Regions from separate parts of the Paenibacillus sp. 1A_MP2 genome, predicted to be linked through region 2. Evidence: riboswitches for the same ligand, from Rfam matches in the RefSeq annotation. Region 2 holds a riboswitch; the other holds the start of a gene.
The links. Region 2 has a riboswitch for glycine ahead of sdaAB (L-serine ammonia-lyase, iron-sulfur-dependent subunit beta). Riboswitches for the same ligand answer to the same signal wherever they lie in the genome.

Region 1 (4,389 bases), 4.7 Mb from region 2:
GATCATGACGGCTGCGGTGTCATCGGACACAGCGGCTTGCAGGGCATCCCAGTCTGTTACACCATTTTGATACCCAATCTCAACGATCTCCAGATTGAGGCCATGTGCATAAGCTTGCAATACCTGACGGGATTCGGGATGCACGGTACGTGACACAATCAGCTGTTTGCGGCGGGTTGCCGCTGCGGCAAGATTGCCTGCTTCTGCGAATGCAGTCGCGCCATCGTACATGCTGGCATTGGCTACAGCCATGCCTGTTAACTCACAGATGTAGGATTGAAACTCGAAAATCGCCTGTAATTCTCCCTGGCTGATCTCGGGTTGATAAGGAGTATAGGCAGTATAAAACTCGGAACGGGAGATGACATGATTAATGACGGAAGGAACGTGGTGATCATAAATGCCTGCACCCAGGAAACTGGCGTGTGTCTCGAAGTTGGCATTGGCTCCCGCTTGCTTTGACATATGACGTGTGAGTGCATATTCATCCAGTTTGGAGGAAACAGGCAGTTCACCCTGATAGCGAATCTCCTGTGGAATGTCATGGAACAGATCCTCAATTGTTTCCACACCGATGGTTGCCAGCATGGCACTCTGATCCTGCTCGGTCATGGGAATATAGCGGTGCTTGCTCATGCTTGATCAGCTCCTTGAGTAGGTGTCTTTGGCGCACGTGTCCGTTTATGAAAAGGGGTCTTCACGACCTCGGCTTTCAGTTTCTTGTCACGAATCTCAATCTCCAGCGGGGTACCCAGTGCAGCATATTTGCTGTCAATCAAGGCCAGCCCCAGATTGCGTTTTAGCGTAGGGGATTGGGTGCCTGTGGTTACTTCACCAATCTGTACGCCTTCGGCGTATATCGGATAATGGGGGCGGGAATACCACGCTCCAGCACTTCGATGCCGACCAGCTTGCGGGCAGGCCCATCATTTTTTTGCTGCAACAAGGCTTCATGTCCGATAAACGGCCCGGCATTCAGCTTCACAAACATGCCAACGCCAGCCTCCAGCGGCGAGATGGTTGCAGACAGCTCCTGTCCATACAGGGGAAGCTTGGCTTCAAAGCGCAGCGTATCCCGGGCACCCAGTCCGGTCGGAACGAGTCCGTAACCTTCTCCCGCCTGCATCAATCCGTTCCAGACCACAGCGGCCTGTTCGGCAGGAACATAGAGCTCAAATCCGTCTTCACCCGTATATCCGGTGCGGGATAACAGTAAAGTAACGCCACATACCTTTGCATTCGGTACAAAACGGAAAGGCTCAATCGAAGACACATCAGTGTCTGTCACCTTTGCGAGAATATCCACAGCAAGTGGGCCTTGCAGGGCAAGCAGCGCCGTTTGTTCGGAATCATTAGTCATCGTTACGCCTGGCGACATGTGCTGCTGCAGCCATGACCAGTCCTTGTCGATGTTGGAGGCATTAACCACCAGCAAATAATGCTGGTCTTTCAGTTTATAGATCAACAGATCATCGACCACGCCGCCATCCGGATAACACATTAACGTGTATTGAGCCTGACCGGGAACGAGTGTTGTTACATCATTGGTCGTCATGTGCTGTAAAAAAGCTTCCGCGTGTTCACCTTGTACGGTGAATTCACCCATGTGGGATACATCAAATAATCCGGCACGTTCTCGTACCGCTTCATGCTCTTTCTGAATTCCGCTGAATTGTACCGGGAGCTCCCAGCCACCAAAATCAATGCATCGTACGCCTTCATACTGCTGATAGAGTGGAAAGAGTGGGGTTCTAAGCAAATCGGACATCCAATCACCTCGTCATGGGCCGTCAACCGGCCGAGTGTCTAACCGTGGATCAATGAATCTGGCATCAACATTTAATTATAAAAGTAAGGTAAGGACGCTATAGGCAGCGCCGCTCTATAACCTGTTTTCGTTTTTTTGGGAAAAGGAAAAGGACAGGCCAAAGAACCGGCATGCCAGAAGCACGCTGTATTCTTAGGCTCTGTCCTTGGTACCTGAGAGTTACCCCGCCGCATGATGCAGCAGGTTTCCCCTTGGGTGATCCTAACGCCCACACAGGGCGAATAGATGCTCTCCAGAGTTGCGTCCCGTAAAAGTCCTTTTGCCTGAGAGATTCACCTCCCGCTTGTCGGTGGTTTACTCCTTCGGCGTTACCGCATGTACACCCTGATTCGGGTGTCAAGGGTAATCTCTCCCTTTACATTCATCCGCGGGTAATGCATAGACCAACAAACATATTTACTACTCTCATTAAAGCCTGAATCGACTATTGATGTCAAGAACGATATCATAGAAATCAACAAAAAATCCGAATGATATTTCAATATGATTCTGTAATGTTCGTATATTTTTAAAGAGCACGCTTACTTTTCTAATATTCACCATTATATGTAGAGAGAGCCCAATGGAGTTACAGGCATATAAGGAAGAAAGTCAAATAAATTGTAAGGTATCTTGACATTTGAATCTAAAATATCATACGCTATGTTTTGGGAAAAAGGTTAAGGTCAAAGAAGCGCATGCACTCATTAATGAAAAGCGAGGCGGATATCGATGAGCGAATTAAAAAGTGATTTCCTGTACAGTGAAGAGCACGAATGGGTGCAGACCGTAGGGAGGATACCGTACGTATTGGCATTACCGAATTCGCGCAGCATCAGCTGGGTGACATTGTGTTTGTAGAATTGCCTGACCTTGAATCGGATGTAAAGGCGGAAGACAGCATTGGAACAATTGAATCCGTCAAAACCGTTTCGGATTTGTTTTCTCCTGTAAGTGGAACAATTGTTGCTGTAAATGAGGCATTGCAGGATTCCCCGGAGCTAGTTAATAACTCTCCATATGAAGAAGGCTGGATGATCGAAATCCGTGTTGAGGGCGATTTGACAGCAGCACTGTCCACATTGATGAATGCGGATGCGTATCGTAAACATACGGAATAAAACTAGGGTTGCATTTTCCGCTGGAGACTGAATTTCAGCCTCAGGCCAAATGCCGTTTAACTTAAAAAGAATGAATCGATTGATTATAGATCCGGATGGTAATCCTGCTAATCCGGAGAATACTTAGGCGCAATTGTCTCACCTGTAACGGGCTGAGCAATTGCGCTTTTTGCCGTTGTTATTAGAGTATTTCAGATTATTTGAATGAAATGAATAACACCCTAACGTGTTTCATCATCAATCCTGAATGAGATAGAAACTGCTCATTAAAATTGAATAAATTTACAATTTTATTTGTCATTAAAATGGGGTAATTCGTGGGTATGATACAGGAAAGGGAATAACAGGTTCCATTCCTTATACAAGGTTCAAAATGGGACAATCCTTCAAATTTAAATCTTGTCATCAACGTTCATGACGGAAGTAGGTTTTCATTTCGTTGTAGAAGATACCGTTTTCATTTACGATATGGTTGTGAAATTAAGATTTATTACAGATTTGTACCTTCGTTCGTCTGGATCATCGTGTCAAAATTCAGTGGAATTAAGGTTTAATATGTTGAGGAGGTTTTTAGTATGAGTTCAGTGGACGCAAAGTCCGGAAAAAGCGGAGGAATACGGGTCGGCGTTCAGAAGTTTGGACGTTTCCTGAGTGGTATGGTTATGCCGAACATGGGTGCATTTATCGCCTGGGGTTTAATTACGGCATTGTTCATTCCAAAAGGATGGTTCCCTAACGCAGATTTTGCATTGTTGGTTGATCCAATGATCAAATATTTGCTGCCGTTACTTATCGGTTACACAGGCGGTACGATGGTACACGGCCAACGTGGTGGTGTAGTCGGTGCGATTATGACCATCGGGGTTATTGTCGGCAGTGACATCCCCATGTTTCTTGGTGCCATGATTGCGGGACCGTTGGGAGCCTGGGTCATTAAGAAATTTGACAAGGCTGTCGATGGCAAAATTAAATCCGGGTTTGAGATGCTCGTTAACAACTTCTCCGCTGGTATTATTGGTGGGATTTTGGCCCTTCTAGCGCTTAAAGGTATCGGGCCTTTCGTTGAAGCGATTAGCAAGGTGTTATCGGCTGGGGTAGAAACCTTGATGAATGCTGGTCTTCTCCCGCTGGTCAACTTGATCATTGAGCCAGGAAAAGTATTATTCCTGAACAATGCCATCAACCATGGGATTCTGACACCGATTGGTACGGATCAGGCAAGAGAACTGGGACAATCCGTATTATTCATGCTTGAATCCAATCCGGGACCTGGACTTGGCATTTTGCTGGCCTACTGCTTCTTTGGTCGGGGATCAGCTAAATCTTCCGCTCCAGGTGCTGTAATTATCCATTTCTTTGGCGGGATTCACGAGATTTATTTCCCTTACATTCTGATGAGACCGATACTGATTCTGGCTGCGATGGCTGGTGGTGTAGCGGGTACATTGACTTTTATGCTGA
Region 2 (4,389 bases):
CAGATGGAGAATGAGTCAAGGTACGAATGGATGAAAGAGCGAATGCCTCTTATTTGCAGCAAATTTTGCAGACCCTATGTACACAATGAGAGCATCTTCTATGAGTTATAATTTGTGATTTCTGTTGGGTGGGAAGCGCTATGAATAACATTCATGAAAAAAGAGTTGCTTCGAAGATTCCGTCTGGTGGCTGGAAGCATGCCGGATTGCTACTTGGCGGAGTGGGCATATCCAATCTAGGTGACTTCATATATATTGTGGCGATTAACCTGATGGTGCTGAATATGACACAGTCCCCAGCGGCAGTCGCAGGGTTATGGATTATCTCGCCAATTGCTTCGGTGTGCACGAAGTTATGGTCAGGCAGTCTGATTGATCGTTATGATCAGCGGCAGCTGATGATTGGTGCCGATATGCTGCGGGCATTGTTGGTGGCGATGCTCCCCCTGATTTCCAGCCTATGGATGATGTATACAGTGATGTTTCTGATCAGTATGTCTTCCTCCATATTTGTCCCTTCCTCTCAGGTGTACATTACCCGGCTGGTACCTGCTGAACGGCGCAAGCGCTTCAACTCTTTGCAAGCCTTAATCAGCTCAGGTGCATTTATTACCGGCCCGGCAGTCGCGGGAGTGATGCTGATTTATTTATCTCCGGCTGCAGCCATTTATGCCAATGCGGTTTCCTTTGCTGCTTCTGCTGTGATTCTATTGTTTCTTCCCAAATTGGGCATTGGAGAACAGAATCAAGGGACGGGAAACAGGCTGACACCTCGGTTGATTGCCCAGGATTGGAGGGCTGTACTGAGCTTTAGCCGGAAGTCGAGCTACGTGGTCGGTATATATGCCCTGTTTCAGATCATTCTGGTGGTCGGCATGTCGCTCGATGCCCAGGAAGTGGTGTTTATCCGTCAGGTGATGAACCTGCCTGAATCGCAGTACGGAGCTTTGATGAGTATCACCGGGATTGGTTATTTGGCAGGCTCCATGCTGGTTTGGCTGTTCGCCAAACATGTGCCGATCCGTCACATGATGGGTGGCGGTGTGCTTCTGGTCGCACTGGGTTATTTCCTGTTCGCCCGTTCGTTCTCGTTTGAACTGGCGGCGTTTGCTTTTATTCTGCTCGGTCTGTGCTCGGCACTGGCGAATACGGGCCTGGTTACCTTTTATCAAAATAATATCCCTGTCGGTCTGATGGGCCGAGTGAGCAGTATACTTGGATTGGGGTTAAGCGTGCTGCAGGTGGTTTCCATTTTGGTTGCAGGCGTGGTGGCAGAGCAGTTGTCGCTTCGTATGGTATATACGGTTGTATCTGGAGTGATGGTGCTGGCAGCGTTGGGATTGTGGGTGACGAGCATGTTTCCTTCCCGAAGCAGGTTTTATGATGAACCGGCGAAGCCCAACTCGATGGTGGGGTGACAGGCAGAAATCCGGCAATTCTAGTACAGAATAATGGTTGCCTGAATACCCGAACCGTTCTGTGGATCTTAACATAGATAGTACTAACCACAGATATTGCTCATAGAAAACAAACAAATGTATACGCTTTCTAAATGAAACGCATTAACACATTCATGTGATAAAAGTTTACAAATCGTTGGTTCATCCTGTTTATAAAATGGAAAAAAGTAAATATTCACAAAGAAATCGTTAAGTTTGTTGACACTGATCTTCCGGTCGATTAATCTTAATGAGAAAGTAATAAAAACTTCAATTATCGTTCTGGTACACGATCAGAATGGTTCCATACAAGCGAATGATAGCGAGCGGGAGAGTCCTGGGCATGCCGAGTAAAAAGGCAGCTGTCGGGCACCGAAGGAGCAAGCTGCTACGCACCCGGCGCAGTGGTTAATCTCTCAGGTAAATGTACCATCGTTGGACGCAACTCTGGAGAGTGCGCGATATGCGCCACCCAAGGGGTATATGGTCAAGCAGCACGGTGTGCAGGGGACATTACCTGTGAATACAGGGCATGCATCAATCCGCCGCGCTTCTTATCATGAAACTCTCAGGTATCGAGGACAGAGAGAGGGCCTTAAGGCCTTCTTCTGTCCTTTTCTTATGTCATCATTCAGTAATAAAGGAACATTATGGGTGTAGGTCTGGATGAAAATGACGATTATAAATGGAGGGTTTGCGATGCGTTTTAAAGACGTTTTTTCAATTATTGGTCCGTCCATGACAGGTCCATCAAGTTCACATACGGCTGGAGCAGCAAGATTGGGTCGAATTGCCCGTCAGTGGTTGGGGTGCACGCCTGAACGTGCCCGATTAACGCTGTACGGCTCCTTCGCCGATACGTATCAGGGGCATGGTACGGATCTCGCATTGATCGGTGGCCTGCTTGATTATGTGACGGATGATCCACGGATTCCGGATGCAGAGCAATATGCAGAGGAAGCGGGTATGGAGGTAGAGTTTTTTACAAGTGGTCTGCCTGCTCCTCATCCTAATACGGTCAAAATTGAGTTATGGCACGGAGACCGCGAATGTTCACTAATCGGTGCTTCCATTGGTGGTGGTAGTGTATCGGTACATGCATTGAATGATTTTCGTGTACAGATCAGCGGAGAGTTTCCGACACTTGTGCTGCGCCATTCGGACAAAGCAGGGGTGCTCGCCTCCGTAACCTCCACAATCAGTTCGTCAGGTGTGAACATCGGGTACATGCAAGTGGATCGGAAAGCGCGGGATGGTGAAGCACTGACGGCGATGGAGATGGATGGTGTGCCGAATCCTGAGATGTTAAACCGTCTGCGGTCGCTGGATCATATGCTGGACATTCGCGTGATTGATTTGAAGAGAGGGGTCGAACCGGATGCGGTTTAAACATCTACATGAACTGAATACCATCTGTACAGCAGAGTCCAAAACCATTGCCGAGCTGATGATCGAAGAGCAGGTTCAGGAGACGAATATCCCGAAAGCGGATGTTGTGCGGCAGATGTCGGATTACTATCAGGTGATGAAGGAAGCTGTTCACAAAGGGCTGACAGAAGATACGACATCACGCAGCGGCTTGACTGGCGGAGACGGCAAAAAAATGGCCGAGTACATTCGTAAAGGCGAGACTTGCTCTGGAGATGCATCTGCACTAGCCATGGCGTATGCCCTTTGTGTATCGGAAGTGAACGCATCCATGGGCCGAATCGTAGCGACACCGACAGCCGGTTCCTGTGGTATCATTCCAGGTGTATTTATCAGCTCCCAGGAGCGTTTTGGCTGGAGTGACGAGCATCTGGTGAACGGTCTGTTCTGTGCGGGAGCGATCGGTTATGTCATTGCCAACAATTCATTTATTTCCGGTGCCGAGGGCGGCTGTCAGGCTGAAGTGGGTTCTGCCATCGGCATGGCCGCTGGAGCGATGGTGGAGCTGCGTGGAGGGACGCCGGAGCAAGTGGTTCATGCAGTAGGTCTTGCGTTAAAAAACACATTGGGCCTTATCTGCGATCCCGTCGCAGGCCTCGTGGAAATTCCGTGCATCATCCGTAACGGACTGGGTGCCGTAACCGCGTTGGCTGCGGCCGACATGGCGCTGGCCGGGGTACGAAGTGCCATTCCGTCTGACGAAGTCATTGATGTCATGCTGGAAGTAGGCAGTGCCATGCCAAGCAGGCACCGTGAAACGGCCCAAGGTGGGCTGGCTCAAACACCAACGGGACGGAAAATGATGGAGAAGCTCGCCAAACCGAAGGCGAAGCGTGCAGAGCCTGAAGTTGAAGCAGAGTCTGAGTCCCCTGCTGAAAACAAACCTGAACCTAAGGCATGACAACCATGAACGAACATGAACTGAATTAACTCGGAGTCTGGATCATAAACGTCGATGCTGCTCCCATCTTGATATGAAAGCCGATACGAATTCTTCCTGATGAAGAGGCGTATCGGCTTTTTTGCTGTTCCAACAAAGAAAAAAATAAATAGGTATTGACGTTTATATATCGATTAGATATATTATTAACTGACATATATCAATATGATATATAGAAAAGCTAAATAACGTAATACAACCTAAGGAGATGAATAAGATGAAACGTGTTTTTCAAACGAGTCTTCTGTTTATGAAAAATGGAGCTACGATTGTCGGGTTGATTACGGCCGTATTATTCCAGGTTTTTTTTAATACCATTTGGCTTAGTGGGTATGATCAGGTTAATGCACGGATGACTCAGCTTGCGGTGACCATTGTGAATGAAGATGGGGCCGCGGCTGAGCCTGTAGCGAAGTCTCTTGCAGCGGGACTTGGCTTTGTGATCAAACCATCCGCATCGATGGAAGAAGCCAGACAGCTGTTAACCGACAGGGATGTATACATGATTATTGAGATTCCATCGGGTTTCATGCAGCAGGCGGGAGATTTATCGCAACCGGTGAAGGTGAAGTATGTGATGAA

Region 1: another riboswitch for glycine. It lies ahead of gcvT (glycine cleavage system aminomethyltransferase GcvT); the one in region 2 lies ahead of sdaAB (L-serine ammonia-lyase, iron-sulfur-dependent subunit beta).

Annotation. Positions count from the first base shown of each region.
Region 1 is NZ_JBQQCS010000001.1:2,044,851-2,049,239, forward strand. It holds partial or broken gene gcvPA (aminomethyl-transferring glycine dehydrogenase subunit GcvPA) at 1-636, opposite strand, end outside; partial or broken gene gcvT (glycine cleavage system aminomethyltransferase GcvT) at 633-1,768, opposite strand; glycine riboswitch at 1,966-2,066, opposite strand; glycine riboswitch at 2,070-2,193, opposite strand; partial or broken gene gcvH (glycine cleavage system protein GcvH) at 2,540-2,928, shown strand; gene ACTWJ7_RS10135 (PTS mannitol transporter subunit IICB) at 3,504-4,389, shown strand, end outside.
Region 2 is NZ_JBQQCS010000001.1:6,755,352-6,759,740, reverse strand. It holds gene ACTWJ7_RS33180 (phosphotransferase enzyme family protein) at 1-111, shown strand, start outside; gene ACTWJ7_RS33175 (MFS transporter) at 141-1,418, shown strand; glycine riboswitch at 1,757-1,880, shown strand; glycine riboswitch at 1,885-2,026, shown strand; gene sdaAB (L-serine ammonia-lyase, iron-sulfur-dependent subunit beta) at 2,139-2,828, shown strand; gene sdaAA (L-serine ammonia-lyase, iron-sulfur-dependent, subunit alpha) at 2,818-3,768, shown strand; gene ACTWJ7_RS33160 (YhgE/Pip domain-containing protein) at 4,025-4,389, shown strand, end outside.